Regions from separate parts of the Lacticaseibacillus zeae subsp. silagei genome, predicted to be linked through region 1. Evidence: predicted binding sites of a transcription regulator. Region 1 holds the regulator's gene; the other holds the start of a gene.
The links. The regulator HrcA, encoded in region 1, represses chaperone genes, less so after heat shock. The targets are predictions, from matches to a motif close to TTAGCACTCNNNNNNNNNGAGTGCTAA.
Positions count from the first base shown of each region.

Region 2: the regulator HrcA is predicted to act here: its motif matches at 13,763-13,789, upstream of LACZS1_RS06680 (ATP-dependent Clp protease ATP-binding subunit).

Region 1 covers NZ_CP132484.1:1,602,289-1,618,981, forward strand. The annotation lists gene rbfA (30S ribosome-binding factor RbfA) at 1-286, shown strand, start outside; gene LACZS1_RS07640 (TerC family protein) at 414-1,205, shown strand; gene truB (tRNA pseudouridine(55) synthase TruB) at 1,260-2,168, shown strand; gene ribF (riboflavin biosynthesis protein RibF) at 2,174-3,118, shown strand; gene hemW (radical SAM family heme chaperone HemW) at 3,120-4,265, shown strand; gene hrcA (heat-inducible transcriptional repressor HrcA) at 4,424-5,470, shown strand; gene grpE (nucleotide exchange factor GrpE) at 5,538-6,131, shown strand; gene dnaK (molecular chaperone DnaK) at 6,162-8,033, shown strand; gene dnaJ (molecular chaperone DnaJ) at 8,147-9,319, shown strand; gene lepA (translation elongation factor 4) at 9,666-11,504, shown strand; gene LACZS1_RS07685 (hypothetical protein) at 11,660-11,890, opposite strand; gene LACZS1_RS07690 (ASCH domain-containing protein) at 11,896-12,372, opposite strand; gene LACZS1_RS07695 (hypothetical protein) at 12,565-12,936, opposite strand; gene recJ (single-stranded-DNA-specific exonuclease RecJ) at 13,242-15,536, shown strand; gene LACZS1_RS07705 (adenine phosphoribosyltransferase) at 15,533-16,060, shown strand; gene LACZS1_RS07710 (aminoacyl-tRNA deacylase) at 16,148-16,648, shown strand; gene LACZS1_RS07715 (DUF960 domain-containing protein) at 16,665-16,693, shown strand, end outside.
Region 2 covers NZ_CP132484.1:1,402,790-1,419,482, reverse strand. The annotation lists gene purN (phosphoribosylglycinamide formyltransferase) at 1-329, opposite strand, end outside; gene purM (phosphoribosylformylglycinamidine cyclo-ligase) at 326-1,336, opposite strand; gene purF (amidophosphoribosyltransferase) at 1,333-2,787, opposite strand; gene purL (phosphoribosylformylglycinamidine synthase subunit PurL) at 2,763-4,979, opposite strand; gene purQ (phosphoribosylformylglycinamidine synthase subunit PurQ) at 4,966-5,652, opposite strand; gene purS (phosphoribosylformylglycinamidine synthase subunit PurS) at 5,649-5,909, opposite strand; gene purC (phosphoribosylaminoimidazolesuccinocarboxamide synthase) at 5,902-6,630, opposite strand; gene purK (5-(carboxyamino)imidazole ribonucleotide synthase) at 6,624-7,739, opposite strand; gene purE (5-(carboxyamino)imidazole ribonucleotide mutase) at 7,736-8,221, opposite strand; gene thiT (energy-coupled thiamine transporter ThiT) at 8,580-9,185, opposite strand; TPP riboswitch at 9,228-9,325, opposite strand; gene LACZS1_RS06700 (sugar porter family MFS transporter) at 9,656-11,080, opposite strand; gene ptsP (phosphoenolpyruvate--protein phosphotransferase) at 11,347-13,071, opposite strand; gene LACZS1_RS06690 (phosphocarrier protein HPr) at 13,071-13,337, opposite strand; gene ykzS (protein YkzS) at 13,480-13,671, opposite strand; gene LACZS1_RS06680 (ATP-dependent Clp protease ATP-binding subunit) at 13,891-16,119, shown strand; gene LACZS1_RS06675 (DUF1827 family protein) at 16,281-16,574, shown strand.

The DNA.
Region 1 (16,693 bases):
TGTTAACGATCCGCGGGTCAAAGGCGTGACGATTACCGGAGTCAAACTGACCGGTGATCTGCAACATGCCACTATTTTCTACAGTATTCTCGATGATGCACCTGATAAAGTCGAAGCAGCCCAAACCGGTTTGGATAAAGCCAGCGGACTGATTCGACGTGAAGTCGGGCAGCGGATTCGGCTGTTCAAGGTGCCGGAAATCGAATTTGCTCAAGACAAATCCGTTCAGTATGGTGCCCGTATTGATCAGTTAATCAATGAAGTGCGGCGCAAGAATTTGGAATAGCGCTGTTCACCCAGAAAGGATTCAGTCGCAAAGACTGGATCCTTTTTTGGTGCGCCAATTTTCAATAACCTCATCATGCAACGAGCAGTCTTCCTTTTCTCGCGATCCCCGCTTTAGCTTTCCTGGCTTGAACGGTATAATAATAAACATTGAGAAGGGAAGGATTGCGATCAAGTTTTTAGGGGCCTTATACGGACCATTCTTTTCCGTGCACAACTGGCAGCTAGCTTTTTCGGTTAGCGGTTTAATCACGATTTTTAGTTTAATTCTTTTAGAATGCATGCTCTCGGTGGATAATGCGGTCGTTCTCGCTGCCCAAACCGAACAGCTTAAGGCTGAGTCGGACCGTAAAAAGGCCTTGATGTATGGCATGGGCGGGGCGTATCTGTTCCGTTTCATTGCGATTGGACTGGGAACGTATTTGCTGCAATTCTGGCCGATTAAGGCACTTGGCGCTTTGTATCTGGTGTGGATGAGTGCCAGCTATTTTTATGCGGTGCGTCATCCAAAAAGTAAAACCGGCAAGCGAACCAAACGCGTCCATGGTTTATGGGGAACGGTTTTTCAAATTGAGAGCCTCGATATTGTCTTCTCGGTTGATTCAATCCTGGCCGCTTTGGCTGTCTCCAGTAATCCGGTCATTGTTTTAATCGGTGGTTGCTTAGGTATTTTGGCGATGCGGATTGTTGCTCAAGTGATCACGACCTTCATTGACCGGGTACCTGAACTGGAAACTGCGGCGTATGTACTTGTTGGTCTTATTGCCATCAAGCTTGGATTAAGTTTGCCTATGATTAACGTTAAAACGCCGGACTGGCTTTTTTCGATTTTGGTAGTACTGATTTTCATTTGGGCAGGATGGCGACATGCGGTGCATGTCAAGCATCATCGCAGTATGTATACCAAGCCAAAAGCGTGATGGCGTACAATAGTCAGCGTTTTTTAATTTTAAAAATTGAAAGGGGCCGAATTCATGAACGGCATTCTTCCGCTGTATAAACCGACCGGCATGACCAGTGCCGATGCCGTTTATCATGCACGCAAGCTTCTCCACATTAAAAAAATCGGTCACTCCGGCACGCTTGACCCGAACGTTGACGGTGTTTTGCCGCTGGCGATTGGTGCGGCAACCAAAGCCGTGCCCCAATTAATGGCCAGTGGGAAAATTTATACCGGCGAAATCACACTTGGCTTTGCCACGACCACTGAAGATCTTGATGGTGAGGTGGAGAAGCGAACGCCGCTGGTGGAGCCGGTCGCGGTGCATGAACTGGATCAGGTGCTCACGCAATGGACAGGCGAGATTACCCAAGTACCGCCGATGTTTTCCGCAGTCAAAGTCAACGGCAGGCGACTGTATGAATATGCCCGGGCCGGCGAGACAGTTGAACGGCCAAAACGTCAGGTAACGGTAAAACGGTTTGAGCGAACCAGTGACCCGGTTTTCGACGCAACTAAAGGGACGCAACGTTTTCGTTTTGAGGCTGCGGTGTCTAAGGGAACCTATATTCGAACCTTGGCAGTTGAGGTTGGCCAATCATTAGGCGTCGCTGCAGTGATGAGCCAGTTAACGCGGATTAAAAGTGGCGGCTTTACATTAGCTCAAGCGGTCAGCCTTGAAGCCTTGGAGCAACATATTGCTGAGGGTACCTTAGCTTTAGTGATCCAACCGATTGATATTGCGTTTGCTGAGTTGCCGAAAGTTGATTTGACAGAAGATCAATATGAAGATGTCCGGCATGGCCGATTTTTAACCCTTCATCTGCATGCGCCGCGGGTTCGTCTACACTATGCTGGCGTTTTGAAGGCGATTTATCGGTTCGAAAAGCAGCAGTATCGCCCGGATATTATGTTTTTAGCGAATGAGAAGAATGAGAGATAATTTTAATGGAAGTCATTGATATTCACCCGCCGTTGCAAGCATCAGCGGCGCCGCCACAGCCCATCGTTTTAACGCTGGGTTTCTTTGATGGCGTACATCGCGGCCATCAAGCCGTAATTAAAGCAGGAAAGCATATAGCTTTAGCCAAAAAATTGCCGTTAGCCGTGATGACATTTGATATTCATCCGGCTGTTGTTTATCGTGGCGTTAGTAAAACAACGATTCAGTATCTGTCAACACGTGAAGAAAAGATCGATTTGATGCGGCAATTAGGCGTGGATCTGTTGTATTTTGTTCACTTCACACCGGAATTTGCTGCCTTATCGCCGCAAGCGTTTGTGGATCAGTATTTGGTGGGCCTGAAAGCCGATACCGTTGTGGCTGGTTTTGACTATACTTACGGTAAACGCGCGATTGCCAATATGGCGTTGCTGCCCGACTACGCGCACGGCAGGTTTGAAGTTGTTAGCGTACCTAAGTTGGCCGAAGATGGTGCAAAAATCAGCTCGACCCGGATTCGTGATGCGTTGGATCAAGGTGATATCGATACGGCAAACGAGCTTTTAGGGTATGCTTATTTAACGACTGGCAAAGTGGTGCATGGCGAAGCCCGTGGTCGAGAACTTGGCTTTCCAACCATTAATCTGGCAACATTAGGTCAGCAGCGGCTTCCTGGCATCGGGATTTATGCCGTGACGGTAAACGTCGACGGCACTTGGTATCTGGGGATGGCTTCGATCGGCCGTAATGTCACGTTTGGTAGCGATCGTGACGTGACGCTGGAAATTAATCTGCTTGATTTCAACCGTATGATTTATGGCAAAACTGTTCAGGTTCGTTGGTACCATTATCTACGCGGCGAAGTGAAATTTGCCAATGCAGAAGGTTTGATTATCCAGTTAAAGAAAGATGAAGCGGCGGTCCGTCAGTATTTCGCGAGGAAGGGTTAAAATGGCTGGCGCATATATTCATATTCCATTTTGCGAACATATTTGTTACTACTGTGATTTCAATAAAGTCTTCATTGAAGGTCAGCCGGTTGATGACTATGTTGCGATGCTGCTTAAGGAAATGCGGATGGTCATGTCCGAGCACCCTGATGAGAAAATCGAAACGGTGTATGTCGGCGGCGGGACACCTACAACTCTGACGCCTAAACAGTTGGCGAAACTTTGTCAGGGTATTCACGACATTTTACACTTCGATTCTGGTGAATTCACGTTTGAGGCGAATCCCAATGATTTGCTGACGACCGATAAGTTGCAGGTTTTACATGACTATGGCGTTAATCGGCTTTCGATCGGGGTCCAGTCTTTTAATGATGATGTTCTCAAACGGATCGGGCGGATTCATCGCGCCAAGGATGTGTATGCCGCGATTGCCAATGCCAGAAAAGTCGGCTTTGATAATTTGTCGATTGATTTGATTTTCCGATTGCCTGATCAAAGCCGGGACGACTTTTTAAATAGTCTACAAAAAGCCCTCGATTTAGACTTGCCGCACTATTCGACGTATTCACTGATTCTCGAGCGGAAAACTATTTTTTATAACCTGATGCGCCAAGGCAAATTGCGCTTGCCAACGCAGGATGTCGAAGCCGACATGTATCAGGACGCGATTGATTTGATGGAAGCACATGGCAGACATCAATATGAAATCAGCAATTTTGCCAAGGATGGCTACCAATGCCAACACAACCTGCTTTACTGGCAAAATGACAAATATTTTGGCTTCGGAGCTGGTGCGTTTGGTTATCTTGGTCGCGATCGGTATCACAATTATGGCCCGATCAAACAGTACCTAACGCCGCTTCGCACCGATCATTTACCGGTTTTGGCCCATCATTTGGTTCCGGTGTCCGAACAAATTGAAGAAGAAATGTTTCTTGGTTTGCGAACCATGCGTGGCGTAAGTGAAAAACGCTTCTATCAGCGCTATCATCTGACCGTTGATGCCGTTTATGGCGAGACCGTACCTGAGTTGGAAAGCCAAGGCTTGTTACAGCGCGATGATGGCTTCATCCGGCTGACTAACAAGGGCAAGTTTTTAGGCAACGAAGTCTTTCAACAGTTTTTGCTTGACGAGCCGCTTATTTAAACGGCTCTTTTTTCTTGAAAAAATGGCCGCCACTGGCTAGAAACACCGAAAACACTGAAGATTTTAGCAATGTCGCCTTGACTTTGCTAACGGTGCTTGGTATATTATTCAGTGTATTAGCACTCGTGTGAAACGAGTGCTAAAGGTGAGGTGAGAAAATGTTGACGAAACGGCAAGTGCTCGTCTTAAAAGAAATCATCCGCCTGTTTACTGAAAGCGGAGAGCCGGTTGGTTCAAAGCGATTGATGCGCGAGCTGCCCATTCATGTCAGTTCCGCCACAATCCGTAATGATATGGCGTCGCTAGAAGATGCCGGTTTGATCACCAAGACCCACAGCAGTTCCGGGCGCGTACCGTCAACCCAAGGCTATCGTTATTATCTCGATCACCTTGTTGAACCGGTGCGTGTTTCGCATCAAGAACTGGCGACTATCAAGCAGGCATTTAGCCAGCGATACAATAAGATGGATGAGATTGTCGCGCAAAGTGCGCAAATTTTGTCCAATCTGACGAGTTACACGGCCATTAGCTTGGGACCTGAAGTAACCAATATCAAGCTGACAGGTTTTCGCCTTGTTCCATTAGGCAATCACCAGGTCATGGCGATTTTGGTCACGAATAACGGTAACATTGAAAACCAGGTCTTTACCGTATCGCAAAACATCTCATCCGATGAGCTTGAAAAGGCGATTCGAATTGTCAATGATCAACTCGTTGGACTGCCATTAATTCAAGTTGCACAACGGCTGAAAACCGATGTGCCTTCGATGTTAATGCAGTATCTAACCAGTCCTGAAGGCTTCTTGGATATTTTCGGTAACGTTTTGAAATCAGCTGCGTCCGAGCGCTTTTACGTTGGCGGGCGGTTGAATTTGATGGATTACCTAGGCGATTCCGATATCCATGAACTGAAAAAGATTATGTCATTGATTGACGCTGATCACGGTGATCTGACGGAACTGCTTGGCGGACCGATTCGTCAAACGCCAGTTCAAGTACGTTTGGGGCCAGAGCTTAAGCCAATTGATTTGGCCAACCTCAGTTTAATCACCGCTAGCTACGATGTTGGTGACCACGGCACTGGAATGATCGCCTTGCTAGGACCGACGCAGATGCCTTATTCGAAAATGATCGGACTGCTGGATGTTTTCCGTGAAGAGCTGGCAAAACGGTTGACAGATTATTATGCCAACTTTGATCAATGAATATTAAAAAATATTTGTTAGTGTTGCTTCATGACGACTGGCAAATATGGTTTAAAGGGAGGATACCATGGCAGAGAAAAAAGCAAAGCAAACCGCGGCAGATACCGCCAAACAGGCAAAGCAACCTGCTGAAACGTCAGGATCTTCGCTTAAAGAAGAAATTCTGAAAGAAAGCATCGCTGATCTCAATGATCAACTGAAAACCAGCCAACATGACGGTGAACAGTTGAAGAAAGAACGTGATGAATTTGAAGATAAATATCTGCGGGCAGCCGCGGAGATTCAAAACATGAATCATCGGTTCGAAAAAGAGCAACAGAAGATGCTGAAGTACGACGGCCAAAAGTTGGCAAAGGCGATTTTGCCCGTTGTCGATAATCTTGAACGTGCGCTTGCAACCGAGGCCAAAGGTGATAGTGCTGCTTCACTGAAAAAGGGTGTCCAAATGGTTTATGACCATTTGGAGCGTGCTTTGAAGGAAAACGGCATCACTGCTATTGATGGTACCGGTGAAAAATTCGATCCGAATACCCAACAGGCCGTACAAACAGTCGCGGCTGATGACAAACACGCAGCTGATACTGTCGCGCAGGTCCTGCAAAAAGGGTATTATCTCAAAGATCGGGTTTTACGCCCTGCTATGGTCGTTGTTGCTAAATAATTAAACTGAAAATAAAGAAGGTATAACAATATGAGTAAAGTTATTGGTATTGACTTAGGAACCACCAACTCAGCTGTTGCGGTTTTGGAAGGCAATCAGCCAAAGATCATTACAAATCCTGAAGGCAATCGGACCACACCGTCTGTTGTTGCGTTTAAAGATGGTGAAATTCAAGTCGGCGAAGTTGCTAAGCGTCAGGCGATTACCAATCCGGATACGATTGTTTCGATCAAACGCCACATGGGCGAAGCCAACTATAAGGTTAAGGTTGGCGACAAGGAATATACACCTCAGGAAATTTCTGCGATGATTCTGCAATACATCAAGAAGTTTTCTGAAGACTATCTGGGCGAACCGGTTAAAGATGCGGTTATTACCGTGCCAGCTTACTTTAACGATAGCCAGCGTCAGGCTACCAAGGATGCCGGAAAGATTGCCGGCTTAAATGTACAGCGGATCATCAACGAACCAACGGCCTCCGCACTGGCCTATGGTTTGGACAAAGGCGATAAAGATGAAAAGATTCTGGTTTATGACCTTGGCGGTGGGACGTTTGATGTTTCCATTCTGCAATTAGGTGATGGCGTCTTTGAAGTTCTGTCAACCAATGGCGATACCCATTTGGGCGGGGATGATTTTGATAACAAGATCATCAACTGGTTGGTTTCCGAATTCAAGAAGGACAACAACATCGACCTGTCTAAGGACAAGATGGCCATGCAACGTTTAAAGGATGCTGCTGAAAAGGCCAAGAAAGATCTATCTGGGGTTACCCAGACCCAGATCAGTCTACCATTTATCTCTGCTGGCCCTAATGGACCGTTGCACTTGGAACGCACTTTGACGCGTGCTCAGTTTGACGAAATGACCGCTGACTTGGTTGCCAAGACCAAGCAACCGGTTGAAAATGCGTTGAAGGATGCTAAGTTGACTAACGCTGACATCGACAAGGTTATCTTGAACGGTGGTTCTACACGAATTCCGGCGGTTCAGGAAGCCGTTAAAGAATGGACCGGCAAAGACCCAGATCACAGCATCAACCCTGATGAAGCTGTTGCTTTGGGTGCTGCTATCCAAGGTGGTGTCATTTCCGGTGATGTTAAGGATGTTGTTCTGTTGGATGTTACGCCGCTGTCCTTGGGTATTGAAACCATGGGTGGCGTCTTCACCAAATTAATCGATCGTAACACGACCATTCCGACTTCCAAGAGCCAGGTCTTCTCAACTGCAGCTGATAACCAGCCGGCTGTTGACATTCACGTTCTGCAAGGTGAACGGCCAATGGCAGCGGATGACAAAACGCTTGGTCGCTTCGAATTGACGGATATTCCGCCGGCACCACGTGGGGTTCCGCAAATCGAAGTCAAGTTTGATATCGATAAGAACGGGATCGTTCAAGTTTCTGCCAAGGATCTCGGCACCGGCAAGTCACAGAACATCACCATTAAGAGTTCCAGTGGTTTGTCCGATGAAGAAATCGAACGTATGAAGAAGGAAGCCGAAGAAAACGCCGAAGCCGACGAAAAGCGTAAGGAAGAAGTCGACTTGAAGAACGATGTCGATCAGTTACTCTTCCAGACTGATAAGACACTCAAGGACGTTGACGGCAAGGTTCCTGAAGAAGATATCAAGAAAGTCAAGGATGCTCAGGAAGCTTTGAAGAAAGCGCAACAAGAAAACAACCTTGATGACATGAAGCAGAAGCGGGACGACTTGAACAAGCTAGTTCAGGATATGACCGTTAAGCTTTACGAAAACGCCCAAAAGAATCAGCAGGCACAAGGCGGCGCTGCCAGTGGTGCTGCAACCGGTGCAACGCAAGGCGGTACCGATGACAAGAAGTCTGACGATGATACCATCAATGGCGATTACAAGGATGTTTCTGACGACGATAAGAAGTAAGGTCGCAGATCATCAGCAAAAAGCCGAAGCCGCGGCGCGGTTTTGGCTTTTTGTTTGAATTATGCTATGCTGAATTGGCATTTTCAGTCACGATCTGAATCGAGGAGGAACTCATGGCGGATCAGAAAGATTATTATGAGACGCTCGGTGTGAGCCGGGATGCCGATGATGACACCATTCGTAAGGCTTTTCGCAAGCTATCGAAAAAATATCATCCCGATCTCAATCACGCACCAGGTGCAGAGCAAAAGTTTAAAGAGATAAATGAAGCCTATCAGGTCCTGTCTGATCCCCAGAAACGTGCGGCCTATGATCAGTATGGTTCTGCTGATGGTCCGCAGGGATTTGGCAACGCCGGCGCAGGCGCAGGCCAGGCAGGCGGCTTTGGCGATTTCGGTGGCCAAGGTGGTTTTGGCGGTGGCTTTGACGACATCTTCAGCCAATTCTTTGGCGGAGCTGGCGGTGGTGCCCAAGCGAATCCGTCAGCACCGCGTCAAGGCGCCGATTTACAATACCGGATGGACTTGACGTTTGAAGAGGCGATTTTTGGTAAAGATACCAAGATCTCCTACGATCGCGAAGCTGTTTGTCATACCTGTCATGGTAGTGGCGCTAAACCGGGTACAAGCCCGGTAACGTGCCATAAGTGCCATGGTACCGGTTATATCCAGGTACAACGAAATACGGCCTTTGGCACGATGATGACACGCCAGGTTTGCGACGTCTGCGGTGGTACCGGTAAAGAAATTAAAGAAAAGTGCCCGACTTGCCATGGCAGCGGTCATGAACAAGAACGGCACACCATTGATGTCAAGGTTCCAGCCGGCGTTGAAGACGGTCAGCAAATGCGGCTGCAACAAGCTGGTGAAGCGGGGACCAACGGCGGGCCTTACGGTGATCTGTACATTGTTTTCCGAGTTGCGCCAAGCAAAAAGTATCAACGGGACGGCGCAGAAATCTATCTGACCATTCCATTAAGCTTTGCGCAGGCTGCATTGGGCGACGAAATCAAAGTCGATACGGTTCATGGACCGGTTGAGTTGAAGATCCCGGCAGGTACCCAAAGCCAGACTAAGTTCAGACTACGCGGTAAGGGTGCGCCAAGACTGCGCGGCAACGGAACCGGCGATGAAATTGTTACCGTCGAAATTCAAACGCCAAAGCATCTGAATGAGAAACAAAGAGCAGCATTGATGCAATTTGCTGCTGCCAGCGGTGAAGATGTCACGCCGCATAATGGCACGTTGTTTGACCGTGTTAAAGAAGCGTTTAAAGGCGGGAAATAATGCGTTAAGGGGAAGCAACTGGCACCAATAGAATCGGTTCTGGAGGCAAAATGTCGCCGGAGCCGATTTTTTGATATCCTTGTCTTGTTGCAGAAACGCGCTCACAGTCGCAGAAATCTACGTGTAAGCGCTCCTGTTCACGCTCTGGTTTCTAACCGCGCCAGCTCACGCTCTGCTTGAAACGCGTTCGCTGGCGCAGAAATCTGCGTATAAGGACCTTGATCGCAATGGCCAAAATCGGGCCATCACGCCCAAGGCCACTTATACTCCGACTTCTAACCGCGCCAGCTCACGCTCTGCTATAATAAGAATCAAACGTTCGCTTAGAAAGTAGGCACTATTAAAGATGAATCATGAAGAAATGCTGGAACGACAAAAGCATATCCGCAATTTTTCGATTATTGCCCATATTGATCATGGCAAATCGACGCTTGCCGATCGTATTTTGGAATTAACCGACACCATTGCCAAGCGTGACATGCAGGCGCAAGTGCTTGATGATATGGCGCTTGAGCGGGAGCGCGGGATTACGATTAAACTCAACGCGGTCGAATTGCACTATAAAGCCAAAAATGGCGAAACCTACATTTTCCACTTGATTGATACGCCGGGACACGTTGATTTTAGCTATGAAGTCAGTCGCAGTCTGGCGGCGTGTGAAGGCGCACTGCTAGTCGTCGATGCCACTCAAGGGGTTGAAGCCCAAACGCTCGCTAATGTTTATTTGGCGATTGACGATGATCTGGAAATTATTCCTGTCATCAATAAAGTCGACCTGCCCAGCGCCCAGCCGGATGTGGTCAAAGAAGAAATCGAGGAAATGATCGGCCTTGATGCTTCCTATGCGATTTTGGCAAGTGGCAAAACCGGGCTCGGTGTTCCGGAAATTCTTGAACGGATTGTAAAAGACATTCCTGCACCATCTGGGGATATAAACGCACCCTTGCAAGCTTTAATTTTTGATTCGGTTTACGATGATTATCGTGGCGTTGTGCTTGATGTCCGCGTTAAGGAAGGTCAGGTCAAGGTCGGTGACACCATTCAGCTGATGAGCAACGGCAAGCAGTTTCAGGTAACAGAAGTCGGGGTTATGTCGCCTAAAGCCGTTAAGCGCGACTTTTTGATGGTAGGGGATGTCGGCTACATTACTGCATCAATTAAGACGATTCAGGATACTCGTGTCGGTGATACTGTCACACTAGCGGATCGACCGGCGAAAGAGCCGTTAAAAGGCTACCGGAAAATCACACCAATGGTTTATTCCGGACTTTTCCCGGTCGATAATGCGAAGTTTAATGATTTGCGCGAAGCATTGGAAAAACTGCAGCTCAATGATGCAGCGCTTGAGTTCGAACCAGAAACGTCCCAGGCGCTTGGCTTTGGCTTCCGTTGTGGGTTCCTAGGGCTGTTACACATGGATGTCGTCCAGGAGCGCCTAGAACGCGACTATGGCCTTGATTTAATCATGACGGCGCCAAGCGTTGACTATCAAGTGGTTTTGACAGACGGAACCGAAAAGACAATCGATAACCCAGCTGACATGCCGGATGCCAGTGAAATCAAAGAAATTCGCGAACCCTACGTGAAGGCTTCGATTATGGTGCCAAACGATTATGTCGGACCGGTCATGGAACTATCCCAGCGTAAGCGCGGCGAATTTGTCACGATGGATTATCTGGATAAGTATCGGGTTAATGTGATCTACGAACTACCGTTATCCGAAATCATCTATGACTTCTTTGACGACCTTAAAAGCAGCACTAAAGGCTATGCGAGTCTGGATTACGAGATTATTGGTTACCGTCAAAGTGATCTGGTCAAAATGGACATCTTGCTCAACGGCGATCCGGTTGATGCCCTAAGCACCATTGTTCACAAAGACTTTGCTTATGACCGCGGCAAGGCCATTGTTGCCCGGTTGAAAACAACCATTCCGCGGCAACAGTTTGAAATTCCGATTCAGGCAGCCATCGGCAATAAGATTATCGCCCGCAGCACCGTCAAAGCGTATCGTAAAAACGTTCTGGCTAAATGCTACGGCGGTGATATTACCCGGAAACGCAAACTGTTGGAGAAACAAAAAGCCGGTAAGAAGAGGATGAAAGCAGTTGGTTCTGTGGAGGTACCTCAGGAAGCGTTTATGAGCATTCTCAAGATGAATGACGAAGAAAGCCGCGGTAAATAGCGGTTTGTAGTCATTTAAATCTGTAACGTTTACTGAGACTGTTCCTCTAAACGGCAGCTCTGCATTTTTGACAGCTGACAATAACTCATAGTAGCGAAACAACCAGGCGCTGGTGATCCGTGGCGTCTGGTTGTTTTAATCTACTTTCGTGCAGTCTAATAGCCCTCATTCTTACGCTGATGATCATCCACAATATGTTTTGCCTTATGTGCCAGCTTGCGTTCCGGTTTGAAGAACTGGTATGCGCCATAGGAAACCAATCCGCCGAGCGCCGTAATGCCGAAAACAAGGATGTAGATGGTCGCGTCTAAAGTAGGGTGAGGGATGTCCTCGAGTTTCCCTGTGACTTTCTTTTCCGCTAATGCCGTGCGATTTTTAAGACTCATGTTCGTCACCTCGCTTGAACAATCGGATAAACCGTGTGAAACTCTTCGACAACAACCATTGATGAGGCGGGATCAAACTGGATACCGTTTGCCTGATATTCGCGGCGGAAAAATGCCTCATGAGCTGTTCGCCAGCTTGCCAACGATTGGGAGCCTTCACCTTCACGTCTGGCAATCGTGGCATCAATTTTGGTAAATGGCGTCACAAACACATTATCCGTGAAAGTCAAGGCGACGGGGCGATCCTGACGATCCAAGATGATGTTGTAAACGCCAGCAATCGGCAGCGGGTCTTGCTCAATGGTATAGAGTTCAAAGCCGCTGGTGGTTGCGGTTTTTTGGCCGGTTTTAACCAGCGCAGCTAACTCGTCAGCCAACTCGGGTCCGCCGAGCTGATAGGCGTCTTCGTAGGTTGCGGCTGGCAGATCCAGCGCAGCTTTAGCTTTAGCAAAAAAGTCGTCCAATACTTGCTGATCAGCCATGACTTTCACGTCCTTTCTTTATCATTATTATCACACAATTCTCAAAATGGTGCATGATTAGCTCATTAAAAGGCCACACACATGAGTATCAGTCAATGCCGGCCATTAGGTCCTTCTTGATACAAAAGCATCATTTAACAGTAAGAAAAAATCGATGCCTTGCGCGGGCATCGATTTTGTCAACATTCAGTTTTAGAAGACCTGTTCGTCAACTTTGCGCATAACGATCTTCGGTACGGTTAAACCAAGCTCATTTGCCAAGGTCTTCATGGCTTCCTCACGCGTCTTGATTTTATCCATATCCCAGATGATGTTGGCGATTCGCCCATTTTCATAATCAAAAGGCTCCTCGTAGAAGTAATCATCGTCGTTGTCGTTATGAAGTTTTGCGGAAACCTTCTTTGACAACGCCCGGGTGTAATCGCGGTCGATCATTTCCGGAACATCCTTTTCCGTTACATAACCGACTTTCTCAATTTGCTTAGCTGCCTTATCGACTGCTTCGTCAGAAACTGTAATTTTCTTGCCGGCCTTTTCATTGAACTGGTCTTGAGATTTTGCCATGGTGCTTCCTCCTTAAAAATCGTAACGGTCTGCGAAAGGGTTTGAGCCGTTCAATGACACGTTACGCTTTGTCTAATAAAGACAACCCGTCAATTACGGATTGTCCGGTTAAAGTCGCTGACTGGAGTAGGGCTTTCTAACAACTCAATTATATCACGCTTTTTCTTGCCCGAACGGATGGGTTTGGTAAAGAAGCGATAGAGGAAGTTAAAAAGGCCGTTGCTGTAATGGAAAACTTGTGGCAACCGGTTAATTCGTGGCGGGTTGTCTGGTATACTGGATCGGTTAGAAAGGAACGAAACAATATGACGCAGTATCAGTGGCAACTTGCCGCACAACCCGATCCAGCAGCCATTCAACAATTGAGCCAGGCATTAGGCGTGCCAGCCTTTTTGGCGACTTTGTTGTGGCAGCGCGGTATTAAGGATAAATCTGACTACGAGGCGTTCGTGCACCCGGATATCAGTCGGCTGCACGATCCGTTTGCGTTACATGACATGGATAAGGCAGTTGCGCGAATCCTAAAAGCAATCGAACATAATGAAAAAATCACGATTTACGGTGACTATGACGTTGATGGCCTGACAAGCAGCGCCATTATGCTTGAAACATTGCAGAGCCTTGGCGCGGAACCTGATGTGTTTATTCCGGATCGGTTTGCTGACGGTTATGGCCCGAACGCAGAAGTCTACGCGTATTTGCAGAAAACCGGTACGCAACTGGTGATTACGGTCGATAACGGCGTGGCTGGCGCTTCTGTGATTGACGCAGCTCAGGAAGCCGGGATGGACGTTGTGGTCACAGATCACCATGAACTACCCGCAAACCTGCCGCATGCGGTAGCGGTCGTGCATCCGCGGCATCCCGATGGTCATTATCCGTTTGGCGATCTTTCCGGTGCCGGCGTGGCGTTTAAAGTAGCCACCGCGCTGCTTGGCGAGCCGCCGCTTGAAAGTGTCGATTTGGCTGCCTTAGGAACGATTGCGGATTTGGTTGGTCTAACCGATGAGAATCGCGTGATCGCACAGTTAGGCTTGAAAATGATTCAGACCCAGCCGCGCGTTGGCATTGCCGCAATCTTAAAAGAGGCGGGCGTTGCCCCTGAAACCGTGAACGAAACAACAGTTGGCTTTGTTATTGGTCCGCGACTGAATGCACTAGGACGCATGGGAGATGCGAATCCCGGCGTCACCTTGCTGACGACTTTTGAAGAGGATGTCGCGGCCGATCTGGCGCAACAGGTTGGTAAATTAAATCAGGAACGCCAAGGATTAGTCAGCAAGATTGCGACAGAAGCACTGGCAATGGCACAGACCCCGGAAAACCAGGCAGCCAAGACTTTGCTGCTGGCGAAAAAAGGCTGGCACGAAGGCGTTGTCGGGATCGTAGCCAGCAAAGTGGTTGAGGCGACCGGCAAGCCAACACTAATTATGAATATCGCTGATGACGGGGTGACTGCTAAAGGCTCGGGTCGTTCTATCGAAGCCTATCATCTTTTTAATGCCTTAGAACCGGTTAGAGACAAGATGGTGGCGTTTGGCGGACATCATATGGCAGTTGGATTAACGGCCAAGACCGAGGCGCTACCGGCAATTCATGCCCAGATGGAGAAGGCTGCGGCAACGATGCTCAAAACCGTGCCAAAGCCAACGCTGCCGATTGCTGCGCGATTAGAAAAAGATGATTTGACGTTGGCTCATTACGAATTGATTCGCCAACTTGCGCCTTTTGGCCAGGACAATCCCGAACCGACTTTTTCACTTCGGCCACAAGTGATTCAAAATGTGAAACAAATTGGCAAGGAAAACGCGCATCTCCGGTTTCAGGTGGATAACGGTATTAATGTCATCGGTTTTGGCTTTGGTGAGGCCGCTGCAACGCTGGTTGATGCCCAAGCCGTCAAGCTTGCTGTCAGACTTGATCAGAACACCTGGCAAGGCAATACGAGCCTGCAGCTGATGCTAAAAGATTATGAAGTCAAGCAACCGCAAGTCATTGATTGGCGAATGCCTTCCGTTGATGGCAGCCAATTCAAAAGCAGTCGTACCTATGTCTTTTTTGACGCGAAGGTTAAGCAGCAATTCGAGCGGCAGTTTTCCTTTGGTGGCCCGACGCTGACAGCTGAGCAAGTCACATCGCCGTTAGCCAACGCCGTTTTGGTTGATTTACCGCAGAATCGTGCACAACTGCGCGCGGTCATGCAATTAATCCAAGCACCAGTTGCCGTCATGTTTTACGGCGCGCCCAGTCATTTAGTGGCCATACCGACGCGCGTTGAGTTCGGTGCTGTTTTGCATTTTCTCAAAGCCCATCCCGGTTTTGACAAGCACCACATTCCGGCAATCGCTAAAGCCGTGCACTTGACGGTCCATCAGGTGATCTTGGCGATTCAGGTGTTTTTTGAACTTGACTTTGTTACAATAGATGGTGCTTTTATTTCTCCAGTCACAGCACCGGCCAAGAAGCCACTGCAGACGGCCAAGGCTTATGCAGCGCGAGAAGAATTTCTAACGCTCGCGCAGCAGCTGCAAACCATGCCGCGGGCCCAGTTGGAAGCGATGCTGCTGACGGAGCATACAGACAGTGAGGTAGGATCATGACCATCAATTTTAAGGATTACATCGCAAGTGTGAAGGACTTTCCGGAACCGGGGATTATTTTTCGCGATATTTCGCCGCTGATGGCAGACGGTAAGGCTTATGCCGCCGCGACTGAAGAAATTGCCGCCTACGCCCAGGACAAAGGCGTTGAGATGATTGTCGGTCCGGAAGCACGCGGCTTTATTGTTGGTTGCCCGGTCGCTTACAAGTTAGGTATTGGTTTCGCACCGGCACGGAAAAAGGGAAAGCTGCCACGGCCAACGGTTAAGGCCAGTTATGATCTGGAATACGGTGAAGCGACGCTGTATTTACACAAGGATGCCATCAAACCGGGTCAGCGTGTTCTGGTTTGCGATGATTTATTGGCAACGGGGGGAACCATTGCCGCAACGATTCGACTAGTAGAGCAACTGGGTGGTGTGGTGGTTGGTACAGCCTTTTTGATTGAATTAAGCGACTTACATGGCCGTGATAAGATCAAAGACTACGATATGTTCACGTTAATGGCATACACCGGCGCTTGATGGTGGTATTTTCACTGCAATTGCCCTAGTATTTTAAGTGAAGGTTTTCAAGTAGGTCAGATGGAAATTTCGTGAAGAGGGGTCGCAATGGCTAAACATCATAAGACAGAAAAAACCTTGGTCGAAAAAATGTTAGACAAAGCGGGCATTACCTACGTGCCTTATGAATTTCCGACCGAAGAAGTGGGCGACGTTGCCCAACTGGAAGTCGATCATCTCGATGTTCCGGAACATCAAATTTATAAAACGCTGGTATTGACGGGCAACAAAACCGGGCCAGTGATTGGCGTTGTTCCCTTAGACCGACATGTCGACTACAAGAAGCTAAGCAAGGTCTCCGGCAATCGCAAAGTGGGTATGGTGCCGTTAAAAGACCTTGTGAAAACAACTGGCTATGAACACGGCGCGAATACACCGATTGGGATTCATGAGCGCCATAAGTACCCGATCTTTATCAGTCAAGAGGCCGAAAATCAACCACGCATGATTGTATCAGCTGGAAAAGTCGGCCGTTCTGTTGGCATTGATCCCAAAGTGTTGGCAAACTTTGTTGATGCGAAGTTTGCGGATATTGCCACGCAGGACTGAGGAAAGGAGCCAAGTCATGTTTGAAGCAAATCATAGTCGATTCGC
Region 2 (16,693 bases), 200 kb from region 1:
AGTGCCGGATGCAGGTTGATAATGCGCCGCGGAAATGCATCTAACAAGGTCGGGCCGATAATGCGCATGTAGCCTGCCAGAATCAACGCGTCGACCGGCGGAAGCTCCGTCAAAATGTGAGCTTCGGCTGCCGCTTTATCGGCATAGTCCCTGAAATTCACGACAATGGTTGGAATCTGATGATGAGCTGCTTTGCGAATCACCGGGGCACGTGCCCGATCACAAACCACCACCACAATACGAAAATTGCTATCCTGCGCCTGCGAAGCCGCAAACAATGCTTCAAAATTAGTTCCGTTCCCTGATGCAAAAACAGCTAATGCCTTCATTCGCCTGCCACCTGCCAGTGAATCTTTTCCGCTGGATCTGCGACAACTTCGCCGATCACTTTACTGCTTGGCAAGGCTGTCTGTACTGCGGAAACCGATTCCTTGGCGACCACCAAAATCATACCGATACCAAGATTAAACGTCATCCGCATCGTAGTTTCACTCAAATGACCGGCATGCTGCAATCGATCAAAAAGTTCCGGCCGATGCCAAGCTTGCGGATCAACGTGGGCACTTAAGCCATCAGGGATCACCCGCGGTAGATTCTCGGTAATCCCGCCGCCGGTAATGTGCGCTGCCGCATGGATCAGGCCCTGCTGCATCAAGGGCAGCACCTGTTTAACATAGATTCGCGTCGGTCGCATGAGCGCTTGCATCATTTCAGAGCCGTCTTCCAGTGTCTGACTGCCCAAATCGGTTTCGGCCAACAATTTCCGCACCAGCGAATAGCCGTTACTATGAACCCCGGAACTTGGCAACCCAATCAGCAGGTCTCCTTCAGCGACATGCTGTGGTAATCGCTTCGGTGCCGAAACAACCCCAACCGCAAACCCAGCCAAATCGTAATGATGTTGCGGATACATATCCGGCATCTCAGCAGTCTCACCACCGATGAGCGCCATCTCTGCCTGTTGACAACCAAACGCAATCCCGCGAACCACGGACTCGGCCCGCGCAACATCCAAATGATCCACCGCCATATAATCAAGGAAAAATAACGGTTGCGCTCCTGTCGCCAGCAAATCATTGGCCACCATCGCCACCAAATCAATGCCGACGGTTTCGTGGGCATCGCATTGTAAGGCCAACAATAATTTGGTTCCCACGCCATCGGTAGCGCTAATCAAGGTCGGCTGTGGGACAGACGGCAACCGATATGCCGCTGCAAAGCCGCCAACACTAGCTAACACATTTTCGTTCGTTGTTTCCTTGGCTAACGCGGCAATTCGCTGCACCGCTTCGTCACCAGCTTTAATATCAACGCCAGCGTCTTTGTAATCTGTCATGCGCTAACCTCCGCAACATTAACTTTGAGTGACGCAACTTCTTTATTCAGGTCGGATTCATAATCGTCAAGCGGCGTTGGATATTTTCCGGTGAAATAAGCGACGCATAACCCGCCATTCGGAGCCGTGGTCGGTAACCCGATACTATCTTCAAGCCCTTGAGTCGAAAGAAATCCAAGTGATTCAACATTCAACAAATCACGCATTTCCGGAACCGTGTGATTGGCCGCAAACAACTCGCTGGTCGTTTGAAAATCAATGCCATAAAAGCATGGAAACCGCAACGGCGGACTGGCGATGCGCAGGTGAACCTCCGCAGCGCCGGCTTCTTTGAGTAATTTAACGATTTGTTTGGAAGTGGTTCCGCGCACAATCGAATCATCGACCAAAACGATCCGTTTCCCGGCAACGACCGGTTTGATGACGCTCAGCTTCATTTTGACGCTTTTTTCACGCAAGGCCTGTGTCGGCTGAATGAATGTCCGCGCCACATACTGGCTCTTGACCAGCCCCATTTCATAGGGAATCCCGCTGGCCTTGGCATATCCGATCGCGGCTGACAGTGATGAATTAGGCACCCCGACAACAATATCGGCGCCGGCCGGTTGTTCCTTGGCCAAACGCTCACCCATGCGTACGCGCGCCTGGTGAACGTTGATGCCATGAATGTCAGAATCCGGCCGGGCAAAATAAATATATTCCATCGAGCAAACAGCCAGCGTGGTATCGGTCGTGAAATGATTAAGGTGCAACCCGGCATCGTCAATTGTAATTAATTCACCAGGTTGAACATCGCGAACAAAGTCGGCGCCCACTGCATCCAAGGCAGCCGTTTCACTGCAAACGATGTAACCACCATCTGGCATCACGCCGACCACCATCGGCCGAAAGCCATGGGGATCAACGGCTGCATACAAGCCATGCTCGGTCAGCAAAACAAACGCAAAACCACCGTGTACTTCATTCAGTGCCGTTTTTAGCTGAACCAACCAAGGCTTGCCGACTTGGCGCCGAATCAAATGCATGAGCACTTCGGTATCCGAAGTCGATTGAAAAATGGCCCCTTGATCTTCGAGTTCCCGCCGCAAGCTAATCGCGTTGGTCAAATTGCCATTGTGCGCTAAGGCAATTGACTCATCAGAAAACCGGAAAAGCAGCGGCTGGATATTTTCCAAAACGCGACCGCCCGCCGTCGAATACCGAACATGACCTAAAGCAGCCCGACCCATCAATGGCCGTAACTGATCGGTGTTAGTAAACACTTCACTTAACAGTCCCAAACCATAATGGCGCCGCATGCCTTCTTTGGTAAGGCCAACGATACCGGCACCCTCCTGTCCACGGTGTTGCAGCGTGTGCAGGCCTAGATGGGTAATACTGGCAGCGTTGGGGTTGCCCCAAATACCAAAGACGCCGCATTCTTCATTTAAGCCTTTTGGTTCATGTACCATGGGAGTGCCTCCTCAAATGCAGTTTGCAGCTGGCTCAAGGCCACCGAAAATTGATGACTGACGGTTGTGACGTCAAATTCCGGTGCTGCTTGGACATGGCCGATCAGTTTTGCTGGCCCGTTTAAGGCTTCAAAGGCTGCCTGATTTTCTGGTGCCACCGTCATCAAGAAGCGGCCTTGGGTCTCGGAAAATCCCCAGCTGGTTGGCAGTGTCACCTTAATCTTGGCACCTAGGCCATTGGCAAAGCCCATTTCTGCAAGTGCCACCAGCAAACCGCCGTCGCTTAAATCATGGGCAGCAGTGACCAAATGCTGGCGAATTGCGTTTAAAACAAACGCCTGATTGGTCTGCTCTGCTTCTAAATCAAAGTCGAATAATCGACCGGAAACGCCGCCGGTTTGCAGTTTTTGTAACTCACTGCCGTTAAAGTCGCCATGCGTTTCACCAACCAGATAAATCAAATCATCGGCGTGCTTAAAGGCTGCTGTCGTGATGGTGCTGAGATCTTCAATCAGCCCAACCATTCCGATCATCGGCGTCGGATAAATCGCGTGCCCATTCGTTTCGTTATAAAGTGACACGTTACCGGAAATCACCGGTGCGTTAAACGCTTTGGTAGCTTGAATAATGCCTTTAGCTGCCTCGGCAAGTTCGTAAAATGCCTCCGGTTTGGTTGGATCGCCAAAGTTAAGGCAATCGGTAATCCCCAATGGCTCTGCCCCGCTGGCAACCAGATTCCGCGCGGCCTCGGCGACACTCATTGCAGCACCGACTTGCGGATCGAGATAAAGATACCGGCCTTTGCTGTCGGTTGTCATCGCTAATGCCCGATGCGTCCCGCGCACGCGAATCACTGCGGCATCACTGCCTGGCCGCACGACCGTATTGGTTTGCACTTGCGCGTCATAGCGGCGATACAAAGACGACTTATCGGCAATGGTTGGCATCGCCATCATCGCTTTCCAGGTTGCGACCGGATCTGTCACAATCGGATCAAAATCAGGCGCCGGGTTAGCCAGACGCTCCGGCTGCTTAGCCTCTTGTTCATAAACCGGTGCATCATCGGTCAAAGAGCTAACCGGCACATCACAAACCAATTTGCCATGGTGATAAAGTTTGTATTGATGCCCTTCAATCACATGGCCAACAACTGCTGCATCCAGATCATAAGCTGCAAAGACATCCAAAACTTCTTGTTCAAAACCGGCGCGAACACAAAGCAGCATACGTTCTTGAGACTCGGATAACATAATCTCAAATGGGGTCATGTTGGCTTCACGCTGCGGAATTAAATCAAGATCCAAGGCCATCCCGCTATTGGCTTTACCGGCCATTTCAACACTGGACGAAACCAACCCTGCCGCACCCATATCCTGAATGCCGACAAGTGCCTGCTGATGTTGTTGGGTAATCTCAAGGCACGCGTCCATCAGTAGTTTCTCCATAAATGGATCGCCGACTTGAACGGCTGAGCGATCAGCTGCCTCATCGTCGGAAAATTCACTGGACGCAAAGCTGGCACCATTAATGCCATCCCGCCCGGTCTTAGCGCCGACATAAATCAAGGCATTACCGACGCCGGCTGCTTTGCCTTTTTGAATCTGATCCTTATCCATGATGCCCACACACATCGCATTCACCAGCGGATTGCGCGTATAGCTACCATCAAAATTGGTTTCGCCACCCACTGTCGGAATGCCGATCGCGTTGCCATAACCGCCAATGCCGGCAACAATCCGGTCAACCAGATGCTGGGTGTGTGGCTGAGTGAGGTCACCAAATGCCAGTGAGTCCAACATGGCCACCGGCTTAGCACCAATGGAGAAAATGTCGCGGATGATCCCGCCGACACCGGTTGCGGCACCTTCATAAGGTTCAACCGCGGAAGGGTGATTATGGCTTTCGGCTTTAAACACCACCGCTTTGCCTTCACCGATATCAATGACGCCGGCACCTTCACCCGGCCCCATCAAAACCCGTTCGTTCTTGGTCCAGAACTGACGCAGGATCGGTTTGCTGTACTTATAAGCACAGTGTTCACTCCACATGCCACTTGCCAAACCGATTTCGGTATCATTGGGCTGATGGCCGATTAATTCGGTAAAACGTTCGTATTCTGCTTCGGTTAATCCCAAGTCAAGATAGGATTTCTTTTCGGCAATGGCCGTTGGACTCATTTCAACGTGCGCCACGAATGTCGGCTCCTTTCGTTTGTTGGATAAGCGAATGAAAGACGCCTAATCCATCAGTACCGCCAAGTAAGGCTTCAACTGCACGTTCCGGATGCGGCATCATCCCTAAAACATTTCCCGCCGCATTGGTCACGCCCGCAATGTCATGAACACTACCATTCGGATTGTCGACGTACCGAAACACCACTTGACCATTAGCTTCGAGCTTCGCCAACGTTTCCGGATCGGCATAATAATTGCCTTCACCATGGGCAATCGGCAACGTCAATTGTTCACCAACCTGATATTGATTGGAAAACGCCGTGTCCGCACGATCAACGGTTAACGCCACCGGCTCGCAGATAAAGTTTAGATCGCGATTCCACTGCAACGCGCCAGGCAACAAACCGGCTTCAGTTAAAATCTGAAAGCCATTGCAGATACCAAGCACATAACCGCCGGCATCCGCAAAATCTTTTAGCGCCGTCATGACGGGTGAAAAGCGGGCAATAGCACCACTCCGCAGATAATCACCGTAAGAAAAACCGCCGGGTACCATCACGACGTCGTAACTGCTTAAATCGGTTTGATCCTGCTTGATCAATTCACAATCAGCACCCGCAATTTGTTGAACTGCCCATTGCAAATCCAGGTCACAATTGGATCCGGGAAAAGAAATAACAGCCGCTTTCATGCCTCATCCTCCGTGATTGGCTCCAAGTCAAAGCGATAGGTTTCCATATTGACGTTGGCAAGCAACTGATCACAAATCGTATCGACTTGCTTGCGTACCGCTGCTTCGGTGCCGCTAAGTTTTAATTCAAAATATTTGCCATACAAGACATCAGCAACATTGTGATAATCCATCCGGCTTAAGGCTGTTTTAATGACTTCGGCCTTGGGATCCAGTACAGAAGGTTTATAGGTCACGTAAACTTTAGCTTTAAACATGAGCAGCTCCTTTTTCTTGTAGTCGATTAAGCACTTCTTGATATACCGGTGTTAGTGGACCCCGATTTTGGCGAAAAACGTCTTTATCAAGCGACGCGCCTGTTTGTTGATCAACCAAGCGGAAATTATCCGGTGACAATTCATCGGCTAATACCAATGTGCCGTCTTTTAACGTTCCATACTCAAGCTTGAAATCAACCAAGGTGATGCCAACTTCATTGAAGCGTTTCGTGAGATAGGCATTAATGCGGTCGGTTAATGCACGAATTTCGCGTAACTGTTCAGGCGTTGCTTCATGTAAAGCAAAAATCTGGGCCTCATTCATGAATGGATCGCCGAGTTCATCGGACTTGTAATAATATTCGTGGATCGGCGGGTCGAGCTTCATCATCGGCTTCACATTGAACTTCGTGACAAAGTGCCCTGATGCATAATTACGCACCACCACTTCCAGCGGCAGCATCGTCGCTTTTTTGACGATCATTGTGGTGGCATCCGGTGAATCAATGTAGTGGGTTGGGATACCGGCGGCGGACAACTCCTTAAACAACAAGGTTGAAATGGCCCGATTCAGCTCACCTTTATGATCAATCTGCGCTTTCTTCTCCCCGTTCAATGCCGTGGCCTGATTGGTGTAAGCCATCCATAAAACATCCGGATCTTCGGTTGCAAAAACCTGCTTGGCTTTGCCGGTATACAGTAACGTTGTCTTCTTCACCATGCTGCCTCCATTTGTTTGAGTATGTCCAAAACATTGCGATCATCGGTCACCGTGATATGCCCCATCTTGCGGCCAGGGCGAATCTCGGCTTTGCCATAATCGTGCATGTGCCACTCGGGATGTTGCGGCCACTTGGCTTTTGCTTGGGTTAAATCATCACCGAGCAAATTGCGCATCACCGCTGGCTGCTTCAATTTAATTGGCGGAATCGGCAGGCCGCAGATACTTAGAATGTGCGCATCGAATTGGGAAAAGTTACATGCTTCGATCGAATAGTGACCAGAGTTATGTGGTCGCGGTGCCAGCTCGTTGGCAATCACGTTATCCCCTTCAAGGAACAGCTCAACGCCCAGCACACCGCGTAAATCAAGTCCTAAGGCAATTTTGGTCGCTAGGTCATCGATTTTGTGGGCCAAAACCGGGGAAATGTTCGGTGCTGGTGCTAAAGTGAGATGCAAAATGTGGTTTTTGTGGCGATTTTCGACAATCGGGAAAACTCGGACTTGATCGCGACCATCACGCGTGATCATCACGGAAGCTTCACGGTCAAATTGCTGCCGTTTTTCCAAAATGCAAGGGCCATGCGCAAGCAACTTTTCTGCCACCGGTACATCTGCCAGTGTGTTGATATCCTGTTGGCCGTGCCCGTCATAACCGCCTGTTGTGGTTTTCAGAATCGCTGGCAAGCCGATCTTGGCAATCGCGGTTTTCAATGTTGTCAGTGAATCAACTGCCGCAAACGGGGTCACCGGAACGCCGTGGGTTTCAAGAAAACTCTTTTCCTTGATGCGGTCCCGAGTCGTTGCCAAAATTGCCGTGCCTTGAGGGATCCGAGTTAAATGTCGAACAGCCTCAAGTGCAGCTAAGTCAACGTTTTCGAACTCATAAGTTAAAACATCGGATTCCTTGGCTAACTTGGTCAACGCCGCTTGATCATCGTAGGGCGCCGTAATTTGAAAGTCAGCGACCTGCCCTGCTGGTGAATCAGGTGTGGGCTCGAGAATGCCGACACTATAACCCATCGTCTTGGCGCTTTGGGCTAACATCCGACCAAGCTGGCCACCGCCGATAATGCCGATTGTTGCCGGAGACGTCACCACATCAATCATTTGAGTGCAGCCTCGCTTTCTTCGGCGCGTTTGGTCTGCTCGGCGCGAAAGGCTTCGAGACGTTGGGTTAATGTCTCATCCGTCAACGCTAGGATTGAAGCGGCAAATAAAGCAGCGTTGACAGCACCGGCATCACCAATGGCCATGGTTCCGACTGGCACTCCGCCGGGCATTTGGACAATCGATAACAAACTATCGACGCCATTTAATGTTCGTGTTTTAATTGGAACTCCGATGACAGGCAAAAGGGTGTTGGCTGCAAGCATCCCCGGTAAATGGGCCGCGCCGCCTGCTCCAGCAATAATCACTCCAAAGCCTTGATCAGCCGCTTGTTTACCGAATTCCGCAAGCTTATCCGGCATCCGATGAGCCGAAATAACGTGCTTTTCATAAGGAATCGCCAACGCCGTCAATTGCGTCGTAACCTGTTGCATCGTCGGCCAATCCGAGCTTGAGCCCATGACCACAGCTACTTTCTGCATCTTGTTCCCTGCTTTCTTTAAGATATTTTGAGAATAGCACGTTCAGAAACAACATTCAACCGTAAAATGGAACTATATTTGACTATCTTCAAATTAATGTTCGTGTTTAGAGAGAATTATTTGTGCTGCCTACGTCTAAAAACGGATCCTCGTTCAGCCCAATGGGAAAATTTGGATCGGTAATGTGCTTCAAATTCAGCAACTGCCGCGCTAATCATCTTCAGTTTTCTTGAAAACAAAAAAATCGGCTCCAAAGATTTGTTTCATCTTTGGAACCGATTTAAGGCCTAGATGCCTAGCCCCTTACAATGCGGGGAGACAAGAAACGGCCAGTCATTTTTATGAATGATGCAACGGCTTAAGCTGCTTTGGTAGAAAGCGACTTGCCGTCTTTGGCGATAAAGAGTTGTGGCGCGACTGTTAGCAAAATGCCGACAACGACAATGGCCAATACGGTACTGAACAGCGCAGATCCGCCGTTAACGATCAACGAATAGATCCAGGCATTCATGCCTTTTGGTGCATAACTGCCCCAGAAAACAACGCCAGCGATAAAGTGAATGAAGTACTTAGCAAAAGTACCGATGATAATACCGGCGAAAGCATAGCCGCTAGCCTTTACCTTTTCACCGCCGCGAACGTTCTTTTGAAAGGCAGCATAGGTCAATCCCATCAAACCAACCAGCGTGAACGCGATTGGATATTCAAGGAAGCCCTGAATCGGGTTCAGGACACTGCCACCGCTCAGGCCACGTAGAATCAAATCAAGAATGCCCCAGACAAAGCCAGCCCATGCGGCAGGAATCGCCCCACGCCGCATCGCCAGCACCGCGATCGGAATCAAGCCATAATTCAACTCAATCGCCGAAACCCCGGTGGTATGCGGAATATACGTCAGCGCCATCGCAAACGCGGCAATAATCGCTGTTTCCAAAATAACAACCAGACGCTTATGTTGTTGCATAAAAAAAGCCTCCTAGTGAATCCCCACTCACAAAGAAGGTCGCTTCCGACCGTTCACAAATCCCTACGCTCGCATTAACGAACAGGTTCGAAGGGTCCGGGTCTCCCCGATCTCAGCCAATGGCTCCCCTTTGTGAAGGTTCATCGAATTAATTGATACAACTTTATCCTACCAGACTTTGGAGAAAGGGCAAATATTTTACCCAGAGCAGAGCGTGAACCAGCCCGGTTAGAAACCGGAGCATAAGTGGCCTCAGACCTAAATGGCCGGGCTTTGGCCATTTAGGTCTGAGGTCCTTATGTGGAGGTTTCTGGGCTGGTGAGCGCGTTTAAGTGCATCAGGAACTGATCTGTCTTTTACCATTTATGCTTGAGAGGTCCTTACACGCAGGTTTCTGGGCCTGCGAACGCGTTTTTGGAGCGTGAGCGTACTTCAGAATAGCTGCTATCTTGCAACACGAATTTTCTCACTCACCGACTCAACCGCGTCTTTTCCTCCCGGTGCAAAGCCTCCAACGACTTCCCTGCCGTTTCCGGGACAAAGATAATGACAAACAGCAAGGACACAATGTTCGTCACAATGAAGCAAACGAAGGTCCAAAACATCCCCATTTGTGCCAAGCCAATCGGGAAAAGCACCCCGACCGCAAAATTACCTAACCACAGGAAGAAGGTCGCTGTGCCCATACCGAGTCCACGCAACTGCTCCGGGAAAATCTCCGACATAAGCAACCAAGTCATCGGGCTAATCGCTCCTTGGAAGAAGGCTAGAAAGAGCATCATCATCAGAATGGTTATAAAGGCACGCATTGGCGATCCTGCGGGCAAACGGGTAGCGAACGTGACGCCGGTAATCGCCAGTGACGTACCGATTAAACCAATAATCAGTAATGGTCGGCGCGGCACATGTTTAAGTAATTGCATCGTCACAATTGTGGCAACAACCGCCGTGACCCCATTGGCAATGTTGGCAACCAAAGCACTGTTGCGGCCAAATCCGGTCATCTGCAAAATTGACGTTCCGTAATACATCATGACATTAATCCCGGCAATTTGCTGGATAACGCCTAAACTGATACCGATCATCAACAGTCGCCGAATCCACTTAACCTTAAGTGCATCAACCGGCTTAACTTTTTTATGTTCTGCACTTTTCGCAATCGTCTGTTTTAAATGTTCAAGCTCATTTGGAACCTCTTGTGGCGTTCGCAAAACCGCGAGACTGTTTTCAGCATCCTTTTGACGGCCCTTCATCATTAACCAGCGTGGCGATTCAGGAACAAAATGGGTGCCAACACCCAAAAGGATAGCCGGGATCACGGCTAAGACGATCATCCACCGCCAAATACCGTGAACATTACCAAAATTCGTCCCTAAAACGGCATTCAGGATGAACGCAAGCAGTTGACCCGAGACGACCATTAATTCATTTTGGGTCACAAGTCGACCGCGCCGATTCGTTGGCGCAATTTCGGCCAGAAAACTAGGAACCAAAACTGAAACACCACCGACTGCCAGCCCCAAGACCATCCGGGCGCCAATCAACCAACCAGCACTAGGCGCTAGTGAAGAAGCGAGTGTGGCGAGAAAAAATAAACCGGCTAATCCGGTAATCAAACGTTTACGCCCGTACCGGTCACTGACACGGCCGACCAACACCGCACCAAAAGCCGCGCCTAACGTTAAACTACTGGTAACCCATCCCTGTAAACCAGGTGCTAATTTAAGTTCACTGGAAATAAACGGCAAAGCGCCATTAATGACGCCGGTATCATAGCCAAAAAGAAGACCGCCCATTGTCGAAATGAGCGCCACTAGTCGTAACCGAACACGCGCAGTGGAAAAAGCACCGGCCCTGCGCTGCAAGCCTGTTTTTGTTTGATGTTGTAAATACATGCAATTCCCCCTCATTCGGTGAACCACCATACTTACTATCACAGATCTGCATCGCGGCTCGACCTTTTTAGTTTACATAATAACCATACCACTTTTCTGAAAATGCTGCATGCGCGCCAAGTGAATACGACCAGCGCATGCATTACTGTCTGCTTATCAAGCTGCCCTTAAAAGAAATGACAAAGCTATCTCGCCAAAGCTTTAAAGCAATTAAAAAAGACCGCCACCCTGTTTGGGATGACAGCCTTCTTCAAATCATGACGTCATTACTGACCGGTTGTTTTTTTAACCAAATCTGCATTTTCGTCATTTGAAATATTTTCATTTAGAGCAACATCGGCCATCTTAGCCATGTCCTCAGTGGATAGCCGCTTCATCAAGCTGCGCACCTTAAGAACAGAAGTTGCAGACATGGAATATTCGTCAAGTCCCATACCAAGCAGCAGCGGAACCATGATCGGATCACCAGCAGCTTCACCACACATGCCAGCCCATTTGCCTTCCTTGTGGGCTGAGTCAATCACATGCTTGACCAGCCGAAGGATCGATGGGTTGTATGGTTGATACAGGTAAGAAACATGTTCGTTCCCACGATCAGCCGCCATGGAGTACTGAATTAAATCGTTAGTCCCGATCGAGAAGAAGTCGACATACTTAGCAAACTGATCAGCCAAAACTGCCGCAGCAGGAATTTCGATCATGATGCCAAGTTGAATGTTGTCGGATACCTTAACGCCATCCTTAACCAGCTTGTCTTTTTCTTCTGTGAAGATCTGCTTAGCCTGTTTGAACTCGGAAATGGTTGCGATCATCGGGAACATGATCCGCAGATTACCGAATGCAGACGCCCGCAACAAAGCCCGTAATTGCGTACGGAAAATATCCTGACGATCAAGACTGATCCGGATCGCACGATAGCCTAAGAATGGGTTTTGTTCTTGCGGTAGTGGCAGGTATGGCAAATGCTTATCCCCGCCAATATCCATTGTCCGAACAACAACCGGCTTCGGATTCATGGTTTCAAGAACCTTCTTGTAAGCCTCGAACTGATCGTCTTCAGTCGGCAATTCGGAAGAATCCATGTAAAGGAATTCGGTACGATACAGGCCGATACCTTCAGCACCATTTGCCAGCACACCATCGAGATCCTTAGGGGTCCCGATGTTAGCCGCAACATCAAAATGCTTGCCATCAGCCGTCACGGATTTCGCCGTCTTCAGTTGTGCCCATTCAGCCTTTTGCTTGGCAAATGCTTCAGCAGCTTGCTTGAACTTGGCAACTTCATCCGTCGAAGGATCAATGACAACTTCGCCGGTAAGACCATCAACGGAAATCAATTGACCATTTTTGGCCTTTTTGGTGACGTCATCGGTTCCGACAACAGCAGGAATTTCCAAAGAACGCGCCATGATCGCACTATGGGCCGTCCGACCACCGATGTCGGTGACGAATGCCTTCACATACTTCTTGTTGAGCTGTGCCGTGTCAGAAGGGGTCAAATCGTGAGCCACGATAATGACTTCTTCATCAATCAATGCCGGATTCGGCAATGTACGACCCAACAAATGCGCCATAATACGCTTTGTTACATCGCGAACATCGGCAGCACGTTCCTGCATATACGGATTATCAGTCATGCCCTCAAAGGTCTGAATGAAGAATTCGGAAACTTCTTTCACAGCTTGTTCGGCATTTACTTTTTCGTCCTTGATCTTGGATTCGATCTGACCGGTAAAGTCAGGATCAGCCAAAATCATCATATGGGCATCAAAAACTTGAGCCTCTTCTTCGCCAAGCGATTCAGCGGCCTTTGCACGGATAACCTTTAACTCATCATTACTTTGATCAAGTGCCTGCTTCAGCCGATTGATTTCCTTTGAAGGATCATCAACCGTTTTTTTGTCAAATGATAAATCAGGTTGAACCAGTAAATAGGCCTTCGCTGTGGCGATCCCATCACTAGCAGCGATTCCCTTCAAATGTTCAGCCATTATTCAGCCAAGCCTTCTTTTTTCATAGTATCGGTAATAGCAGCAATTGCGTCTGCTTCGTCAGCACCTTCAGCAGAAATGGTAACATCGGCGCCTTGGCCAACACCCAAACTCATAACACCCATAATGGACTTCAGGTTAACGCTCTTACCTTTATATTCCAAGTTGATGTCTGAGTTGAACTTGCTGGCTGCTTGTACCAACAAGGTTGCCGGACGTGCGTGGATCCCGGTTTCTGCAATAATGTTAAATTCACGTTTTTCCATGACTGATCTGCTCCTTCATATTAACTAGATTTCTAGTGTTTTTCCGAATAGTTTATAGGCACACTAACACCTAAAACAATTCATGTAAACCTTACCATTTTTTGTAGCTTGCCACAAGCGTCACATGAGATTTGACGCTTATTTAGCGGGAATCAACTGACCGGTAATGGTATTCGATGACACCATCGCGTTTGGCCGTCCCCACAATTTCTTCACGATCGGGATAATTTGTCCATGCCGCCCGAAACGCCATGAATGTTTCGGGCGTCACCGTGATCTTGTCACGCTGACCAGTCTTTAACTCATCCATTAAAGCGACATAATCCTGAGTCATCTATTTGCCTCACCTCACTCCATAAGGTTAGCATAAAAGTAGGCATTGAAAAAGCGCTAATGCCTGATATCACTGAAATATTTGGAACTTTTTAGCACTCTTGTGTGTCGAGTGCTTGCATTCTCGCTATGAGGGTGTATACTATTGCCATAGGTCAAGAAAGGTCAAACCTTTTTCGACTATATGTGGCACCTATTTAGACAGGAAGGTTGTGACAAAATGTTATGTGAAAACTGTCATAAGAATCCAGCCACTATTCATCTTTCAACCGTTGTTAACGGTACGCGGCAGGAGATCAATCTCTGCCAAAACTGTTATCAATTACTCAAGAAACAAGCAGGAGGAAATATGAATCCAACAAATGCTACTGATCCGTTTGGGTTCGGGAGCTTAGATGATATCTTCCGTGCGATGAATCAGGGAATGGATCGGCCGCAACAGCCCAACGCGCAAATCCCGCCTACTCAGGCAGGACGCGGCGGCAATGGTAACAACGGCCGCAATGGCAATGGTGGTAAGGGATTACTGGGTCAATTCGGTGTTGATCTGACCGAACAGGCACGCAAAGGCCAAATTGATCCGGTCATCGGCCGCGACAAGGAAATTTCACGGGTGATCGAAATCTTGAATCGCCGGACGAAGAATAATCCGGTTCTGATCGGTGAAGCCGGTGTCGGTAAAACCGCTGTCGTCGAAGGCTTGGCTTTGAAGATTGCCAATGGCGACGTACCGGCAAAGCTCCAGGATCGTCACGTTATTCGCCTCGATGTCGTTTCCCTCGTTCAAGGAACCGGTATTCGTGGTCAATTCGAGCAGCGGATGCAACAATTGATCGACGAACTCAAACAAAATAAGAACATTATTCTATTTATTGATGAAATTCACGAAATTGTCGGTGCCGGCAATGCTGAAGGCGGCATGGATGCAGGCAACGTTTTGAAACCTGCCCTCGCTCGTGGCGAATTGCAGCTGGTTGGCGCAACCACCAGCAACGAGTATCGGCAAATTGAAAAAGATTCCGCGCTTGCTCGGCGACTCCAGCCAGTCATGGTTGAAGAACCTAGCGTTGACGAAACCATTAAAATTCTGAAAGGCTTGCAGCCGCGTTATCAAGACTTCCATCATGTTAAGTATACGGAAGCCGCGATTGAAGCCGCAGCTACACTCAGCAACCGCTACATTCAGGATCGCTTCTTACCTGACAAAGCCATTGACCTGTTGGATGAAGCCGGTTCTCGCAAGAATTTGACGATTGCAACCGTTGATCCTGAAACGATCAAAACCAAGATTGCGGATGCCGAGAATCAAAAGCAGGCAGCGCTTAAGCAGGAAGATTACGAAAAAGCCGCCTTCTATCGCGATCAAGTCACGAAATTAGAAGACATGGCCAAGAAACAATCAAATCTACCTGAAGATGAAGTGCCAACCGTCACCGAAAAAGACATGGAAAAGATTGTCGAAGAAAAGACCAACATTCCTGTCGGTGAATTGAAAGCACAAGAACAGGCACAGTTGAAGAACCTCGCGAGTGATCTTGAAAAACATGTCATCGGCCAAAATGAAGCAGTTGACAAAGTTGCGCGGGCCATTCGCCGTAACCGGATTGGCTTCAACAAGACGGGCCGGCCAATCGGTTCCTTCCTCTTCGTTGGGCCTACCGGTGTTGGTAAAACGGAACTGGCCAAGCAGCTTGCCAAAGAGCTGTTCGGTTCGGAAGATGCCATGATTCGGTTTGACATGTCGGAGTACATGGAGAAATTCAGTGTCTCCAAACTAATCGGTTCACCGCCAGGCTATGTTGGCTACGAGGAAGCCGGTCAGTTAACTGAAAAAGTTCGGCGCAATCCTTATAGTCTGATTCTGTTAGATGAAATTGAAAAAGCCCATCCAGATGTTATGAACATGTTCCTGCAGATTCTGGATGATGGCCGCTTGACGGATTCGCAAGGGCGTACCGTTTCCTTCAAGGATACCATCATCATCATGACGTCCAATGCCGGATCAACCGATGCCGAGGCTAATGTTGGTTTTGGTGCAACCTTGAGTGGCAAGACGCACAGCGTTCTGGATCAGCTTGGCAATTACTTCAAGCCGGAATTCCTCAACCGTTTTGATGACATTGTTGAATTCAAGCCACTGTCCAAAGATGACTTGTTGAAGATCGTTTCCTTAATGATCACTGACACCAACAATAATCTCAAGAGTCAGGGCCTGACGATTCATGTCACCGATCCGGTCAAAGAGAAGCTGGTCAGCCTGGGTTACAATCCATCCATGGGTGCGCGGCCATTACGGCGGGTTATCCAAGAACAGATTGAAGATCGGGTAGCCGACTTCTATCTGGATCATCCGGATGCCAAGGAACTTGAAGCCCGCATCAGCAATGGTGAAATTACGGTTGGCGAACCAGCCAAAGCCGAAACGCCTTCAAAAACCAGCAAAAAGTAAACACCATCAGTCATCAACCGATCATCGCGATCAAGATGAGTGATGCAAAGACAGAAAGCCCGCGGACAAATTGTTCGCGGGCTTTCGATTGTACATAATATTATTTTTCCTTAAATTGTTTTATAATAAAACCAGTAGGAAGAGAAATGGAGGGCCTGACCATGCGACTGATTAATGTCACCAACAGCTTTAGAAATTTGGTAAGCCAGCAACTAAGCGGCACTGATGCCCGACTTGTCAAAGTTTTTTCACTCGGTCAAACCACCGTTGTTTATACAGAGGCACCTTCGCACATCGAGATATTGTTCACCAACGAACGCCGCAACATTCAGCGTGAGGAAATTGCTTACACGCTTGATCGACTGCTCAAAAAGTCCATTGACGATGTTTCGCCAATCATAGGCCACCACTTAGCCGAGATAACGATCCCTAAGTTAGAACGTCAGGCTGAATAAAAGAGGCATTTTGTTCATTCGATAGGCAATCAAACGATGTTTCGTAACGGTTATCATGTATAAGCAAAAAGGCGCCTCGAAATCCAGAAACAAAAAAGCGGCCAATAGCCGTTTTTTTT